3 regions of the Mesorhizobium sp. M0938 genome follow, and region 1 is predicted to be linked to each of the others. Evidence: predicted binding sites of a transcription regulator. Region 1 holds the regulator's gene; each other region holds the start of a gene.
What was found. The regulator LexA, encoded in region 1, represses DNA repair genes until DNA is damaged. The targets are predictions, from matches to a motif close to TGTTCNNNNTGTGTTCNG.

Region 1 (5,950 bases):
CCGACGGTTGAAGGCCGCAACATTCGACGCCTCGGGCTCGATTTCTCGAAGGGCGACGTCCTGCTGGAGAAAGGTCGCCTGCTTGATCCGGCGGCGTTGTCGCTGGCGGCGTCGGCCAACCACCCGCAGGTCAGCGTGGTGAAACGGCCGCTGGTCGCCATCATCGCTACCGGCGACGAATTGCTGCCGCCTGGCAGCGAGCCTGGCCCCGACCAGATCATCTCGTCAAATGCCTATGGCGTCGCCGCCGCTGCTCGCTTGGTCGGCGCCGACGCGCTCGATCTCGGCATCGCCTCCGACCGCAAGGAGGCGATCGCCGCGCTGGTGAAAAAAGCGGTCGATGCAGGAGCCGACGTCATCGTCACGCTGGGCGGCGCCTCAGTCGGCGACCACGACCTTGTGCATGACGTGCTGACTGGCGAAGGCATGACGCTCGATTTCTGGAAGATCGCCATGCGACCGGGCAAACCGCTGATGTTCGGCCGGCTGGGCGACATCCGCTGCATCGGCCTGCCTGGCAATCCAGTGGCGAGCCTGGTCTGCACACAGCTTTTCCTGAAGCCGTTGCTTGCGCGGCTCGGCGGCCGCGCCTACCGGCAGGACATGCGTCAGGCGCGGCTCGGCGCCGCCATTCCGGCCAACGATCTCAGGCAGGACTATGTACGCGCGGTGGTGAAGGAAGACGCCGGCACGCTAACGGCGACGCCGTTCGGCATCCAGGATTCCTCGATGCTCAGGATGCTGGCCGACGCGAACGGGCTGATCGTGCGTGAGCCATTTGCACCCCCAGCCGCGACAGGCGCCGCCTGCAGCGTGCTGATGTTACGCTGAACAAACCGTCAACGCATTCATTAAACTTTAAACAGTTGCGGAACACAACTGGAACAGATAGTGTTTGTTCTGGGTTTGTTTTTCTGATTCTGTTGGGGGTCGCGATGCTGACACGCAAACAACATGAGCTGTTGATGTTCATCCACGAGCGGCTGAAGGAAAGCGGCATTCCGCCATCGTTCGACGAGATGAAGGAAGCGCTCGACTTGGCCTCCAAGTCGGGAATCCATCGGCTGATCACGGCGCTGGAGGAGCGCGGCTTCATTCGCCGGCTGCCCAACCGCGCTCGCGCGCTGGAGGTGCTGCGCCTGCCCGATTCGATCGCGCCCGGCCTCAATGCGGCGCGCAAATTCTCGCCGAGCGTCATTCAGGGCAGCCTTGGGCAGAGCAGCCATGGACAGGGCAGCCTCGGGCGGCAGATCAAGCCGGCGCCTTCACGCATGCCTGCGGCCGGCAACGACGACGACGTTGTCGCCACCGTCTCCATCCCGGTGATGGGCCGTATCGCTGCCGGTGTGCCGATCGATGCCATCCAGCACCAGACGCATTCGATCTCGGTGCCACCGGACATGATCACCGGCGGCGCGCACTACGCGCTGGAGGTCAAAGGTGATTCGATGATCGAGGCCGGCATTTTTGACGGCGATACGGTCATCATCCGCAACGCCGACACCGCCCAGCCTGGCGAGATCATTGTCGCCCTGGTCGACGAGGAGGAAGCGACCCTGAAGCGGTTCCGCCGCAAAGGCGCCTCGATCGCGCTGGAAGCCGCCAATCCGGCCTATGAGACGCGCATATTCGGGCCGGACCGGGTCAAGGTGCAAGGCAAGTTGGTCGGGTTGATCCGGCGTTACTGAACGGCAGCTTTCTTGGGTTTCTCAGGCTTGCGGTAAGGCGGCAGACCCCTCGCCTCGCGCGAAAATCTCCGCTGCTCATGCCAGGGCCTGTATGGCTGATCGACGGCAAAACGGATTTCTGCGCGCGTCGTCGCTGATAGCGGATCGAAGAAGACGGCAGCACTGCCCATGCGAGCGAGCTGGCGTTTGGTGACGACGAGAACCAGCGGGTTGCGGCAGGGATTATAATAGGCTGTGGCATCGTCGATGACGATCAAATCCGCAAAGCCACAGGCCGGCCGCGCGGTTTTGCGGTCGTCGGCGAGCGCGATGATGGCGCCGGACGGATGCCGGGCGATGCAGAGGCCGTCAGTGCAGTAAAAAGGCGCTCCCGGCGGCAGGTCGGCAGGGTCGGCGATGTCGAACCGCACGTCTCCTTTTTCAAATGTCTCCGGCTCGACAATGGTCGCTGAGGTCAGCGCATGTTTCCAATTGTCGGTTGTGAATTCGTTCGAACGCACTCGGTTGATGGCAAGTTCGCCGCCGCCGATCGGCAGCGCCACCAGATGTGCGTCCTCCGAGATCAGCACGTCGGGGGTGCGTGTCTCGGAAATCGTTAGCAGGCCGGCGAGCGCAAAGGGAAGTGCCGCAAGCCGCAACCATGTCGTCGCCATTGTGGCAATGACCAGGGCGACCGTCACCAGCAGAACCGACTGCAACGAAATCAGCCCGACTGCATCGACCGGCGAACGCTCGGAGATCCATCCCGATATTGCAATCATCGCCGTCAGCCCCTTGCCCATCATGTAGAGGAAAGGCCCGTCGAGGCCGAAAGGCATTGCCAAGGCGCTAACGACGGCCAGGAACATGACGACCGTGACGATCGGCATGACGGCCAGATTGGCGAACAGGCTGAGCGGCGAGACGCGCTGGAAGTGCCAGATGGCGAAAAGCGCGGTGGCGCTGCCGGCAATGATGGAGGTCATTGCGATTGCACCTGTCCCAGCGAGGAGTTTCCGCGTGACGAAAGCGACCGGTGACCGTCGCTGCGGCGGCGCCTCGGCCTTGTCGGCACGATAGTCCGACCAGCCTGCATAGGCGCCTACGAGGGCTGCGGTCGCGGCGAAGGACATCTGGAAGCTGGGGCCGACCACCTCGTGCGGCGACACGACGATGACGGCGATCGCTGAAATCGTCAGATTGCGCATGGTGAGTGCGGCCCGATCGAACAGCACGGCGACAAGCATCACCGCCAACATGATGAAGCTGCGCTCAGCCGCGACCACGACACCGGAAAAAATCAGATAGGCAGCTATGGAAACGAGTGCGGCGCCGGCCGCATATTTTTTGACCGGCCTGCGCGACGAAAAATCGGGGAACAGCGCAAAGGCGCCGCGCAGCAATCCCATGATGGTGCCGGCGACAAGCGCCATGTGCAGGCCGGAAATGGAGATGATGTGATAGATGCCGGTGCGCCGCATCGATTCGTTGATCTCTTCGGGGATGCCGGCACGCACGCCGACGATCAGCGCTGCGGCAATCTCCCCCTCGGCGCCACCGATGCTGTCCCTGATATGGTCGGCGATGCTTTCGCGCGCCTTTTCGATCGAGGCGGAAAGGCGCGTGGCTAACGGTGCATCCTCGGAAGCGACGATCTTCGGATTGCCAAGGAAAAAGCCGCTAGCGCCAATACCGGCGAAATAGCTGTCAAAGGAGAAGTCATAGCTGTCCGGCCTAACCGGGCCAGTCGGAGGCAGAAGCCTCACATAGCCGGCCACCACCGAGCCTGCGGTCATCTCAGCGGGAGTTTTGCGTGCCGAAACCCTGACCCGTTCCGGTGCATAACGCAGTGTCGGCCGGGCGGTCGATATCACGTCGATGGTCAGCCTGATCCGGCCGTTCGCCATCTGGTCGAGCCTGACGACGCGGCCGGTGAGCTGGGTCTGGATTACCGAACCTAGCATCTGCGTTCCCGCGCGCCAGGTTTCAACCTTGGCGGCGAGCACACCGAGTGCGCACAGCAACGCTGCCATGAAACACAAATGCGTTTTGCGCCATGACCGCGTGACCGCTGCACACAATGCCGTGAGGACCACGACGGCGATGGGTTGGGGAAAGCCCGGTTCCACGGCAAGCGAAAAATAGACGATCACGCCGGATGCCAGGAAAACCGGCACCAGCAGGAAGGCGACGCCGCGGTCGAGTTCCATGCCGGCCGCCGAAACAACGCTGTTGCGGACAGCGGATGGTGCGAGGCGACGGAACTGTCGGCGGAAGCCAACGACAGGCCCGGGTGTTGGACTGGGTATTGGCGCGGAGCGGCCTGGCGAAAGAGGCTGGATGCCCGGGTGCGACCCAGGCAACGAAACGGGTAGCGGCTCGGCGTGAGGAACGTCGGCAAACAGCGATCGTTCGCTGACGCTTGCGACCGCGCCCTCGCTCTCGTTCACGCCGCGGCCTGGTCCAGCCATCGGGTCTGCCCCTTGCGCCCTTGACCTCCTATGCTACATGAACGCGCGACGCGCGAAAGTCCGCGCAACCACATCCGTTTCCTGCGCCTGCCCGAGAGTTCCATGTCCGACAAGGTCGTCACCCGTTTTGCCCCCTCGCCCACCGGCTTCCTGCATATTGGCGGGGCGCGCACGGCGCTGTTCAACTGGCTGTATTCGAAACACACCGGCGGCACGATGCTGCTGCGCATCGAGGACACCGATCGTGAGCGTTCGACGGCTGCGGCAACCGCTGCCATCCTCGACGGGCTCTCCTGGCTCGGCCTCACCTGGGACGGCGAGCCGGTATCGCAGTTCGAGCGCGCGCCGCGCCACCGCGAGGTAGCCGAGGAGTTGGTGCGCATGGGCAAGGCCTATTATTGCTATGCGACGCCAACCGAGCTGGAGGCGATGCGCGAGAGCGCGCGGGCCAAGGGGCTCCCTCCCCGCTATGATGGACGCTGGCGCGATCGCGACCCGTCGGAGGCGCCTGCGGGCGGTAAGGGCGCCATCCGCATCAAGGCGCCGACCGAGGGCGAGACGGTGGTGGATGATCTCGTGCAGGGTGAAGTGCGCTTCCCCAACAAGGATCTCGACGATTTCATCATCCTGCGCTCGGACGGCAATCCGACCTATATGCATGCTGTCGTCGTCGACGACCATGACATGGGCATCACCCACATCATCCGCGGCGACGATCATCTGACCAACGCCGCCCGCCAGATGGTGATCTATCGAGCCATGGGCTGGGACGTGCCGTCGATGTCGCATATTCCGCTGATCCACGGCGCCGACGGCGCCAAGCTGTCGAAGCGACATGGTGCGCTCGGTGTCGAGGCCTATCGCGCCATGGGCTATCTGCCCGAGGCGCTGCTCAACTACCTGGCGCGGCTTGGCTGGAGCCATGGCGACGACGAAGTGATGTCGATCAAGGACATGATTGCCTGGTTCGATATCGGCGACGTCAACAAGGGCGCCGCCCGTTTCGACTTCGCCAAGCTGGAGGCTTTGAACGGCGTGCATATGCGCCGGATGAGCGACGCCGAATTGCTCGATATCTTCATCGCCACCTTGCCCTATCTCGAAGGCGGCCCGGCGATCGCAACGCGCCTCGACGACACGCGCAAGGCGCAATTGCTTGCCGCCCTGCCAGGCTTGAAGGAGCGTGCCAAGACGCTGGTCGAGCTGGCCGACGGTGCCGGCTTCCTGTTCACCGATCGGCCGCTGCCGATCGACGAGAAGGCGGCGGCGCTGCTCAGCGGTGAGGCGCGCGAGATCCTGCGGGGTGCCCACGCGGTGCTGAAGGCAGTTTCAGGTGACTGGACGGCCGCCGCGGCGGAGGCTGCGATCCGCGAATATGCTCTGGCAGGCGGTCATAAGCTCGGTGCCGTGGCCCAACCTCTGCGTGCCGCGCTGACCGGCAAAAGCACCTCGCCCGGCGTGTTCGATGTGCTTGCCGTGCTTGGCCGCGACGAAAGCCTGGCGCGCATATCCGATCAAATCGATTAGCAAAACTGGCCCAAGAAGATTGGCATTGAAAGGCGGGTTTCGCAGTGCAACATTAGGTCTTGGCCCAATTTGGCACGCAAATCCAAAAGCGGGCGCAAACGCGCGAACTCCGATCCTTTCGACGTGTTGCGTTGCAGATATATTGCCTTGCCGGCAGTGAGAAAACCAAAAGGAGTTTGCAATGTCCGAAGCTGCGACAAAGATGGAATTTGGCGGCAAAACCCAAGCATCGACTGCAAAACTTGAATTCGGCGGCAAAACTCACGAGCTCAAGGTGCGAAGCGG
Region 2 (5,950 bases), on a different contig from region 1:
GGCGATCGGGCTCGGCGCTGCGCTGGAATACATGGAAAAGATCGGCCGCGAGCGCATCGCCGCCCACGAGGCCGATTTGAAGGATTATGCCCATCAGCGGCTGCGGGCCATCAATTCGCTGCGCATCTTCGGCGACGCGCCGGATAAGGGCGCCATCATCTCCTTCGAGTTGCAGGGCATTCATGCCCACGACGTGTCGATGGTGATCGATCGGCAGGGCGTTGCCGTCCGCGCCGGCACGCATTGCGCCCAGCCGCTGTTGAAACGCTTCGGCGTAACCTCCACATGCAGGGCATCGTTCGGCATGTATAATACCAGGGCCGAAGTCGACGCTTTGGCAGATGCGCTCGAAAAAGCGCGAAAGTTTTTCGGGTGACGATCATGGATGATGCAGGCCGCGCCGCTGAGACCACTTCGGAAACGGCAACCAATGAGCTGGTTTCCGCCTCGTCCATTCCCGCCGACGAATTGGCGCGGCTGACCGACGACATCGTCTCGGCGTTGAAGACGGTTTATGATCCGGAAATCCCGGCCGACATCTACGAGCTCGGCCTGATCTACAAGATCGACATCGAGGACGACCGCTCGGTCAAGATCGACATGACGCTGACCGCGCCCGGCTGCCCGGTGGCCGGCGAAATGCCGGGCTGGGTCGAAAACGCCGTCGGCGCCGTTGAAGGCGTGTCCGGCGTCGAGGTCAACATGACTTTCGATCCGCCCTGGTCGCCCGATCGCATGTCGGAAGAGGCGCAGGTGGCGGTGGGCTGGTATTGATGGGTGTACTTGCGCCAGGCAGAAAATTTCACCATTTTAGGTGAGGAATCATTCGGCAGGCCTTGAACCTGCATGCAATGGAGAAAGAAAAGATGGGACGCTTCGCCGTCATCACGATGACCGAAAAGGCCGCTGACCGGGTTCGCGAGATCGTTGCAACCCGCGAGAATGCGCATGGCATTCGCCTTGGCATCAAGAAGGGCGGCTGCGCCGGCATGGAATATACGGTCGATCTGGTGACCGAACCCAACACCAAGGACGATCATATCGAGCGCGATGGCGCCCATGTCTATGTCGCGCCCGAGGCAGCGCTTTTCCTGTTCGGCACCGAGATGGATTTCGAGCAGACGACGCTGCGCACCGGCTTCACCTTCCGCAACCCGAACCAGAGCTCGGCCTGCGGCTGCGGCGAATCGGTCGAATTGAAGCCGGCCGACCTCAAGGCCTTGGCCGAGGCGCGCGCTTCGGCTTGAGCTTTCCTTCACCCCGTTTACGGGGAGAAGGTGGCCCGAAGGGCCGGATGAGGGGCAGCGCCAGCCTCTCCAAGTTAGCGCCGCTCCTCATCTGCCTGCCGGCATCTTCTCCGGGGCGAAGAAATGCTAATCCACCCACATCTCCGTTCGTTTGTGCCATCCGGCGATCGATTCTTCCGGATAGACATCGAAAACCTTGTCGCTCTCGCCGATCTCGGGCTCGACCCAGTTCGCCTTGTATTTCAGCATGAGGTGCACCTTCTCCGGCGGTTTCGGCAGGTCGCTGTCGATCGCCGAGGCGAAGGGATGTACCAGCTCCGGCCAGGTCGGATCGTAGAGCCACAGCGCCGATCCGCATTTCCGGCAGAAATTCCGCTCGCCTGACGAGATCTCGCATTGCGGATGCTCATCGTCCTCGATTTCGGCTTGATAGACGCCAAGATTGCGCTTGCCCTTGATTTTCAGCGTGTCGAAATCGGCGCCGAGATTGATGGCAAAGCCACCGCCGCCCTGCTGCTTGCGGCAGATCGAGCAGTAGCACAGCATGAACGGCACCGGCGTGTGGCTTTCCACCTCGAAGCGGACGGCATTGCACCGGCAGGATCCTTTGAGCAGAAGCGGCATGACAAAACTCCGACGAAATTGGTTTCAACTTGTCAGGATGGTGCCGGTTGCGGCGATGACAAGGGGAAATCCGGGTGACATGATCGACGCATGGACAATGAACGCATCGCCGAGCTTTTCGAAGGGCTTGGCCCGGTCAGCATACGAAAACTGTTCGGCGGCAAGGGCATTTATTTCGACGGCGTCATCGTTGCGATCGTGCTGCGCGGCGAGATGTTGCTGAAAGCCGACGCGGAAAGTGCGCCGGGATTCGAAGCGGCCGGCTGCCGGCAATGGGCTTATACCGGCTCGAGGCATGGCAAGCTGGTCTCGATGCCGTATTGGAGCATTCCCGACAGTGCTTTCGATGATCCGGACGAGATGGCGGTCTGGGCGCGCCGGGCCTATGAGGCAGGGCTGCGGGCCGGCAAATAGGTTGCCTCCCCGCTGGCAATTTCCCGCGCCTTGGGCACAAGCGTCAGCGCGTCGGCAAAACTCGCAGCCGTGAAAGCCGGCGCAAGCCCCGTACCCTCGATGGCAAGCATCGCCGCGGCAACGCCTTCGCGCAGTGCTGCGCGCAGTATCAGGCCGTTGAGCAGGGCAGCCACCGTTGCACCCGCCAGCGCGTCGGCGGCGCCGTCCGCGATCTTTCCTGGCGGCAGGATCGAAAAGGCGCCGGCTTCGTCGAAACCCAGCACCGGGCCGTCATCTGCCGTCACCACGCCGCCTCTGAGGCCCGCACGCCTCAGGCCGTCGACGATATCTTGCGCCGCGGCGCCGGTATCGACATCGGCGAGTGCGACGGCCTCGCGCAGGTTCATGAAGACCATCGCCAGACTGCCGAGCATCGGCGCGAGCCGCCCCGCCTTATCAGGTGAGACGGCGAGGGCGAAGACCGGCTTGCCGGCGGCAAGCGCTACCAGCCGCTCCAACGCCGTCGACGGCAGGTTTGCGTCGCACAGGACCGCATCGGCAGTGCCGATCGCCTCGCGCACCTTGGCGCGGCGGATCTGCTTGGCAAGCGCCAGGTCATAAAGCGCCATGTCGGCAAGGCCGATGATCAGCGCGCCGTCGCCGTCGACCAGCATCGTGTTGCTCGGCGTCGCGCGATCGAGGAACACCGCGGACAGATCGGCAATGCCGGCGGCATGGATGGCGCGCGAAACCGTGTCGGCCAGAACATCGCCGCCGCGCACCGAAAGCAGCGAGCCTGAAATGCCGCGGCGCACGGCGCTGCGCAAGGCATTGAAGACGGCGCCGCCGACATCCTCGCGCATCGTGCCGGGATTTGACGCCGCCGGCACGAAGGCGCCCGGGACCTGGCCTCGTCGGTCTACATAGGCGCCGCCTACGGCCAGGATTGTCGGCGACTTCATCATGCCGGCGAGATGACCTTTGCTGATTGCTCGGGTGGAGACTAGGTTGTCCGGCGCAACCCGGCAACCTACGGCGCGATTCGGAAGATGGCAGCACGATCCCGCAGAGGGTGCGGGATACATCCGAGCCGAAAAATGCGAAACAAAAAAAGAACAAATACGGATATCGTTTGTTTTTCAGCTATTTGATGCCTCTTGCCAAACAAGAACAAATAAGGTACAAATTAAGAAGGATTACGGATTGTCCGGCCTTCATTGACGACCAAGGGGTGATGTATCATGGCTCAGAATTCTTTGCGGCTTGTAGAGGACAAGGCAGTGGACAAATCAAAGGCTCTGGATGCGGCGCTGTCGCAAATCGAGCGTGCTTTCGGCAAGGGCTCGATCATGCGGCTCGGCGCAAACGAGCAGGTCGTCGAGATCGAAACGGTGCCGACCGGCTCGCTCGGTCTCGACATCGCGCTTGGCGTCGGCGGTCTGCCGCGCGGCCGCATCGTCGAGATCTATGGGCCGGAAAGCTCGGGCAAGACGACGCTGGCGCTGCACACGGTGGCCGAAGCCCAGAAGAAGGGCGGCATCTGCGCCTTCGTCGATGCCGAGCATGCGCTTGACCCGGTCTATGCCCGCAAGCTCGGCGTCGATCTCGAAAACCTCCTGATCTCGCAGCCTGATACCGGCGAGCAGGCGCTGGAGATCTGCGACACGCTGGTGCGTTCCGGCGCCATTGACGTGCTGGTGGTCGATTCGGTCGCGGCGCTGACGCCGCGGGCCGAAATCGAGGGCGAGATGGGCGATTCGCTGCCCGGCCTGCAGGCCCGGCTGATGAGCCAGGCGCTGCGCAAGCTGACCGCCTCGATCTCGCGCTCCAACACCATGGTCATCTTCATCAACCAGATCCGCATGAAGATCGGCGTCATGTTCGGTTCGCCCGAGACCACGACCGGCGGCAACGCGCTGAAATTCTATGCTTCGGTGCGCCTCGACATTCGCCGCATCGGCTCGGTCAAGGACCGCGACGAGGTCGTCGGCAATCAGACCCGCGTCAAGGTGGTCAAGAACAAGCTGGCGCCGCCCTTCAAGGTGGTCGAGTTCGACATCATGTATGGCGAGGGCGTGTCCAAGACCGGCGAGCTGGTCGACCTCGGCGTCAAGGCGGGCGTGGTCGAGAAGTCGGGCGCCTGGTTTTCCTACAATTCGCAGCGTCTCGGCCAGGGCCGTGAGAACGCCAAATTGTTCCTGCGCGACAATCCCGATACGGCGCGCGAGATCGAACTGGCACTGCGGCAGAATGCCGGGCTGATCGCGGAGAAATTCCTCGAGAATGGTGGTTCCGAAGGCGGCGACGATGGTTTCGAGGATGAAGCTGGCGCGATGTAAGGCCTCAGTGGTGGCCAGAGTTTGGCCATAATCCCGGTTCATCACCTCCAGCTTATGTAATCGAGTTCTGTATTGTTGCGTTTCAAACCGCCGGCCTAGCGCCGGCGGTTTGCGTTTCAGCGGTGGCGCCGATGACCTGCAAGCCCGCAAGTTGGCCCAATTCCGTGTTTCTGGACAGGCTGCGGCGTGATCGCTAAAAGGCCCAATCGATCTTCTAAAACGAAGAGTCCATTTACCGTCGGCCGGGCCGGCGGTTCTCTCCAGAAGGCAGTATTATTCATGAGTGGCGTGAACGAGATCCGGTCGACATTCCTCGACTATTTCCGCAAGGAGGGTCATGAGGTCGTCGCGTCGAGCCCGCTGGTGCCGCGCAACGACCCGACGCTGATGTTCACCAATGCCGGCATGGTGCAGTTCAAGAATGTCTTCACCGGCCTGGAAAAGCGGCCCTATTCGCGTGCCACGACCGCCCAGAAGAGCGTGCGCGCCGGCGGCAAGCACAACGACCTCGACAATGTCGGCTACACGGCGCGCCACCTGACCTTCTTCGAGATGCTCGGCAATTTCTCATTCGGCGACTATTTCAAGGAACGCGCCATCGAGCTTGCCTGGAATCTGATCACCAAGGAGTTCGGGCTGAAGCAGGACAAGCTGCTGGTCACCGTCTATCACACCGATGACGAGGCCGCCGGCTTCTGGAAGAAGATCGCCGGCTTTTCCGACGATCGCATCATCCGCATTCCGACCTCGGACAATTTCTGGGCAATGGGCGACACCGGACCTTGTGGGCCGTGCTCGGAGATCTTCATCGACCGTGGCGAGCACATCTGGGGTGGCCCTCCCGGCAGCCCCGAGGAGGATGGCGACCGTTTCCTCGAATTCTGGAACCTGGTATTCATGCAGTATGAACAGGTGACGAAGGACGAGCGCATCGATCTGCCGCGCCCGTCGATCGACACCGGCATGGGGCTCGAGCGCATGGCCTCCATTCTGCAGGGGGTGGAAAGCGTCTTCGAGACCGACCTGTTCCGTCACCTGATCGACGCTGCGTCATCCGCGCTCGGCCGCGGCCCGGATGCAGACACCGTCGCCTCGTTCCGCGTCATCGCCGACCATTTGCGTTCGTCCTGCTTTTTGGTGGCCGACGGCGTGCTGCCGTCCAATGAAGGTCGCGGCTATGTGCTTCGCCGTATCATGCGCCGCGCCATGCGCCACGCACAGTTGCTCGGTGCCCGCGATCCGCTGATGTGGCGGCTGGTGCCGGCGCTGGTGCGCGAGATGGGCCAGGCCTACCCGGAACTGCTGCGCGGCGAACAGATGATCACCGAGACGCTGAAGCTTGAAGAA
Region 3 (5,950 bases), on a different contig from region 1:
GTCGGAGGGCGTGCACTCGCTGGTCGACACCGGCAATGGCGGCCTGCTGCTCTTCGGCCTGCACCGCGCCGCCCGCCCGCCCGATCGCACACATCCGCTCGGCCACGGACGCGAGCTCTATTTCTGGAGCTTCATTGTCGCTCTTCTCGTCTTTGCGCTCGGCGCCGGCGTGTCGTTCTACGAGGGCGTGATGCACATCATGGCGCCGGAGCCGGTCGTCAATGCCAAGGTGAACTACATCGTCCTCGGCCTGTCTTTCCTTTTCGAAGGCAGTTCCTGGTGGGTGGCGCTGAGGGAGTTCCGCCGAGAGAAAGGCGGGCTCGGCTGGATCGAGGCGGTGCAGCTCAGCAAGGATCCCAGCGTTTACACTGTACTGTTTGAGGACAGCGCCGCCCTTCTCGGCCTGATCGTCGCTTTCGCCGGTATATTGGCGGCGGAGGTGCTGGAGATGCCGCAACTCGACGGAGCGGCGTCGATCGGCATTGCGCTGATTCTGGCAGGGACGGCGATCTTCCTGGCGCGCGAAAGCAAGAGCCTGCTGATGGGCGAACCGGCCTCGCTCGAGACGCAGAAGCAAGTGCTGACGATCGCCCAGGAGGATCCGGCGGTGCAGCGGGCCAACGGCGTGCTGACCATCCATATGGGTCCTCGGGAGATCGTCGCCGGCTTGAGCATCGAGTTCGAGGACCATTTGTCGGCGCCCGCGATCGAGGCTTGCGTCGAACGCATTGAGGCGCGGCTGAAAGCAGAGGTGCCGGAGATCAAGCGGCTGTTCGTCAAGCCGCAGACGACCGGGATGTGGGAGCAGCGGCGCAAGGTGATCGAAGCAGCGTCTAAAGATGCGCCGGACTAGCCGGCTTGGCGTTCGCCTGGCGCACTTGCCATGCCACCGCATCGGCCCGAAAAATCGGAATTTTCGGAAAGCGCGATGCGTGGATTCTAAGTGTTGGAGTGTACTATGTGCGTCCAAATGCACGGCGATCTGAGATGCTGAACGGATTTCGGGAGGAACAAAGATGAAAATCGACGGTGGGTGCCATTGCGGCGCCATCACTTACGAGGCCGAGGTCGATCCGGAAAAGACCAGTATCTGTCACTGCACCGATTGCCAGAAACTGACCGGAACGGCATTTCGAGTGACCGTGCCGGCGCCGGAGGATCACTACCGGATCACCAAGGGCACGCCGAAGATCTACATCAAGACCGCACCGAGCGGCGCCAGGCGCGCCCAGGGTTTTTGCGGCGAGTGCGGTTCGCATCTCTACGCCACGTCGGTCGGCGACGGGCCGAAAGTCTACGGCATCAGGGTTGGCACGGCGCGGCAGCGCGATGAACTGATCCCGAGAAAACAGATCTGGCACCGCTCGGCGCTGCGCTGGCTGCCGGAATTCGAAGGCACGACGATCGTCGAGGAGCAGTAGCCTTTCAGTCGTCGCCTTCGACGACCCTTAGCCTCAGCTGGCCGGTCTTGGAGTCGGCGACGCGCCCACCCGCTTCGGCCTTCGCGCCGGCCCCATGGGTCGTCGCGGCTGGTCCGGCCTCGCCCTCCGCCGGCTGCGCGCCGAACTCCAGCGCTTCGATCTTCTGGCCGCGCTTGGTCACCTTCGACGTCGAGACGAGGATCTCGTCGATATCCTTGGCAGACTGGCCGAAATGACTCTGCAGCTTGCGCACCCGCTCGTCGAGACGCGAAACATCCTCCATCAGCCGGATGACTTCGCCCTGGATCAGATGCGCCTGTTCGCGCATGCGTGCGTCCTTCAGGATCGCCTGGATGACCTGGATAGACAGCATCAGCAGCGACGGCGAGACGATAACGATGCGGGCCCGGTGCGCCTTGTGGACGATCCCCTCGAAATTCTCATGGATTTCGGCGAACACCGATTCCGACGGCACGAACATGAAGGCGGTGTCCTGCGTCTCGCCCTGGATCAGGTATTTTTCCGATATATCGCGGACATGCACCTCGATGTCGCGCCGAAACGCTTGCGCTGCGGCCTTCTGCAAATCGACGCCTTCGGCGGCACGGATGGCGTTCCAGGCTTCCAGCGGAAACTTGGCGTCGACGGCAAGCGCCGGCGCGCCGTTCGGCATCTTCACCAAGCAGTCGGGCCGGCTGCCGTTCGACAAGGTCGCCTGGAATTCATAGGCACCGTGCGGCAGGCCGTCGGCGACGATCGCTTCCATGCGCGACTGGCCAAAGGCACCGCGCGTCTGCTTGTTGGAGAGGATCGCCTGAAGCTGAACGACCTGGACGGCCAGCGACTGGATGTTGCCCTGCGCCGTATCGATGACCGCCAGCCGTTCCTGCAATTTGGCGAGGCTTTCATGCGTCGATTTCGTCTGCTCGGTCATGGTCTGGCCGAGACGGCCGGTCATCGCGTCGAGACGTTGGCCGATCGACTGTGTGAGTTCGGCCTGCCGCGCCCCGAACACTTCGGCGATGGCGCCCATGCGGCCCTGCATCTCGGCCTGGCTTTGCAGGATGCCAGCCATCCGCGCCTCGGCGTCGCGGGCATGGTCGGCGGCTTCGGCGGCAGCCACCGCACGCGCCTTGGCCGACCGCCACAGCGCGACGACCAGCGCCACGAACAGGCCCAGGAGCAGGATCGCGCCGAATGCCAGTGCGTGGCCGAGCGTGATCGTGGTGGCGCCGAGCCGAGCGATCGGTTCGGATAGGATGGTGGTCAACTCGTTCATATGGGTAGCATAGATGATTCGGCCTGATGGCACAGATCAAAACGTGAACGGCGCTTCAAACGCCCCGGTTGACGCTTTCCGTGCGACGTCTTAGGTGAGACGCCATGTCGATCAAGCCTCTCATCATCCTTCCCGATCCCGTCCTGCGCCAGGTTTCGAAACCGGTCGAGCGCGTCGACGGTGCTTTGCGCAAACTCGCCGACGACATGCTGGAGACAATGTATGATGCGCCCGGCATCGGTCTGGCGGCGATCCAGGTCGGCGAACCGCTGCGCATGCTGGTGATCGACCTCGCCAAGGAGGACGAGACGCCGGCGCCGCATGTCTTCATCAATCCCGAGATCCTCGACAGCGCCGATCAGCGCTCGGTCTATGAGGAGGGTTGCCTGTCGATCCCGGATTACTATGCCGAGGTCGAGCGCCCCGCCGCCGTGCGCGTGAAATATCTCGACCGCGACGGTAAGCTGCAAGAGATCGAGGCCGAAGGCCTGATGGCGACCTGCCTGCAGCATGAGATCGACCATCTCAACGGCGTTCTGTTCATCGACCACATTTCGAAGCTGAAGCGCGACATGGTGGTGAAGAAGTTCAAGAAGCTCGCCAGGGACAAGACGTCGGGCAACAAGGCGCCAGGCAAGCTGGTGGGATAGGGCTCAAAAATGCCCCTGCGCGTCATCTTCATGGGTACGCCTGAATTCTCGGTGCCGACGCTGCGGGCGATCGCGGAAGCCGGGCATGAGATAGAAGCCGTCTACACCCAGCCGCCGCGCGCCGCCGGTCGCCGAGGGCTGGAACTGACGCCGTCGCCGGTGCAGCGCGAGGCGGAGCGGTTGGGCATCGAGGTGCGGACGCCGGTGTCGCTGAAAAGCGAAGCCGAGCAGCAGGCGTTCCGCGCCTTGCGGGCAGACGTCGCCGTGGTCGTCGCCTATGGATTGCTGTTGCCCAAACCCATTCTCGAAGCGCCGCGGCTCGGCTGCCTCAATGGCCACGCATCGCTGTTGCCGCGCTGGCGCGGCGCTGCCCCCATCCAGCGCGCCGTCATGGCTGGCGATACGGAAACCGGCATGATGGTGATGCGTATGGAAGAAGGCCTCGACACCGGCCCGGTGGCCATGGTTGAAAAATGCGCCATCGACCCCGATATGACGGCCGGCGATCTGCACGATCGATTGATGTTCATTGGTGCTGCGCTGATGACGGAAGCGTTGGCACGGCTGGAAAGGGATGCCCTGACATTTACCACGCAAGCGACGGTGGGGGTGACCTATGCCAAAAAGATCGATAAAGCGGAGACGCGCGTGGACTGGACGCGGCCTGCCGGCGAAGTCCACGATCATATTCGCGGTCTGTCGCCCTTTCCTGGCGCATGGTGCGAGATCGAAATCGGCGGCCGGCTGGAACGGCTGAAACTCATTCGCTCGACGCTTTCGCAAGGCGCCGGCGAGCCGGGAGGAATTCTCGACGACCGGCTGACGGTCGCCTGCGGGTCAGGCGCGATCAGGCTGGTCGAAGTTCAACGTGCGGGCGGCAGGCCCATTGCCGCGCAGGAGTTTTTGCGCGGGGCCAAGCTCGAAAAAGGAATGAAATTCTCATGAGCATGATGTCGATACGCGCGGCGACGCCGCGGGACCGTGAGGCGATCCGCCTCGTCGAAGAACATGCATTCGGCCAGCAGGCGGAGGCCGGATTGGTCGACGCGCTGGTCACCGGCGGCGATGCCGTCGTCGAACTGGTGGCGGACGAAGATGGACAGGTGGTCGGCCACATCCTGTTTTCCAGGCTTTTCGTCCAGAAAGGCGGCAAGAGCTTTCCGGCGGTGGCGCTGGCGCCTTTGGCGGTCGAGCCGTCATTCCATGGCACCGGCATTGGCGGCGCGCTGGTCCGCGAGGCACATATCCGTCTGAAGGACGCCGGCGAACTGCTGGCGGTGGTGCTTGGCGATCCCGCCTATTACAGCCGTTTCGGCTACAGCCACGCACGCGCTGAAAAATTCGAAAGCGAATACCAGGGCGACGCATTGCAGGCACTTGCCTGGGGCGAGGCGCCTGAGACCGGCAAGCTGGTCTACGCTTCGGCCTTCGGCTCTGCGCTCGCCGCCTAACCTTATCCTGCTTTAGGAATGCCGCGTTTTCGCCTCGACATCGAATATGACGGCAGTCTCTATGCCGGTTGGCAGCGTCAGGCCGACCAGCCTTCGGTGCAGCAGGCGATCGAGCAGGCGATCGAGAAATTCTGCGGCGAAGAGGTCTCGCTGCGCGGCGCCGGCCGCACCGATGCCGGAGTCCATGCCTCCGGCCAGGTGGCGCATGTCGATCTCGTCAAGGCGTGGCCGGACGACAAGGTGCGTGACGCCGTCAACGCCCATCTGCAAGTGGCCAAGGCGCGCATCGCCATCCTCAAGGCCGCTGTCGTGCCCGATAGCTTCGATGCGCGTTTCTCGGCGATCGGGCGCCACTATCTCTATCGCATCGTCAACCGTCGCGCGCCGGCCGCGCTCGACAAGGGCAAGATCTGGTGGGTGCCGAAGCGGCTCGACGCCGAGGCTATGCACGAGGCGGCAAAGGTGCTGCTGGGGCGGCATGATTTCACCACTTTCCGCTCGACCCAATGCCAGGCCGACAGCCCGATCCGAACGCTCGACCGGCTGGACGTCAGCCGGCTGGGTGACGTGATCGAAGTGCGAGCCTCGGCGCGCTCGTTCCTCCACAATCAGGTGCGCTCGATGGTAGGCTCGCTGAAGCGCGTCGGCGAAGGCGGCTGGACAATTGTCGACCTGAAGGCGGCGCTCGATGCGCGCGACCGTGCAGCCTGTGGCCAGGTCGCGCCGCCCGACGGCCTTTTTCTCGTTGGGGTGGACTATCCGAAGGTCGACTAATGCATCTCGCCTAAAAGCATGCCCTCGGGCCTGACCCGAGGGTGCGCAGTGGTTTTGGGCTAACGACATGCATAGAAACAAAGGCCTTAAAGCGCGGTGCATGATTGGTTCAAGCGCGACGCTTTAAGCCGGCGCACCGATGCCGAGCAGCGTCTCCATGCCGAACCAAACCACCAGCGACGCCGCGAACATGCCGGCGAAGACAGCGGTGCCGACAGCCGCGCCCCTGCCGATGGCGACGTTTGTCATCCGCCAGGTCAGGACCATCGACAGCGCAAACAAAAGCAGCGATGCCAGCACGACGAACTCGTTGGTGGACGGCAGGAAAAGCCTGATCAACGCCGCCGGCAGCATCATCCAGGCTGTGATTGCCGA

Region 2: a site for LexA is predicted at 3,365-3,382, ahead of recA (recombinase RecA). Genes of this name have one in related genera too.
Region 3: a site for LexA is predicted at 2,733-2,750, ahead of NKH73_RS01680 (DNA recombination protein RmuC). Genes of this name have one in related genera too.

The regions. Positions count from the first base shown of each region.
Region 1 covers NZ_JAMYNS010000004.1:12,986-18,935, reverse strand. Annotated here, with positions in the region: gene NKH73_RS07720 (molybdopterin molybdotransferase MoeA) at 1-831, shown strand, start outside; gene lexA (transcriptional repressor LexA) at 936-1,688, shown strand; gene NKH73_RS07710 (ComEC/Rec2 family competence protein) at 1,682-4,138, opposite strand; gene gltX (glutamate--tRNA ligase) at 4,241-5,665, shown strand; gene gltA (citrate synthase) at 5,847-5,950, shown strand, end outside.
Region 2 covers NZ_JAMYNS010000010.1:161,310-167,259, reverse strand. Annotated here, with positions in the region: gene NKH73_RS19415 (cysteine desulfurase) at 1-376, shown strand, start outside; gene NKH73_RS19410 (SUF system Fe-S cluster assembly protein) at 382-774, shown strand; gene sufA (Fe-S cluster assembly scaffold SufA) at 867-1,247, shown strand; gene NKH73_RS19400 (GFA family protein) at 1,374-1,871, opposite strand; gene NKH73_RS19395 (TfoX/Sxy family protein) at 1,962-2,285, shown strand; gene NKH73_RS19390 (PfkB family carbohydrate kinase) at 2,255-3,229, opposite strand; gene recA (recombinase RecA) at 3,506-4,603, shown strand; gene alaS (alanine--tRNA ligase) at 4,883-5,950, shown strand, end outside.
Region 3 covers NZ_JAMYNS010000001.1:343,802-349,751, reverse strand. Annotated here, with positions in the region: gene NKH73_RS01690 (cation diffusion facilitator family transporter) at 1-853, shown strand, start outside; gene NKH73_RS01685 (GFA family protein) at 1,017-1,421, shown strand; gene NKH73_RS01680 (DNA recombination protein RmuC) at 1,426-2,700, opposite strand; gene def (peptide deformylase) at 2,805-3,350, shown strand; gene fmt (methionyl-tRNA formyltransferase) at 3,360-4,295, shown strand; gene NKH73_RS01665 (GNAT family N-acetyltransferase) at 4,292-4,801, shown strand; gene truA (tRNA pseudouridine(38-40) synthase TruA) at 4,820-5,575, shown strand; gene NKH73_RS01655 (transporter) at 5,699-5,950, opposite strand, start outside.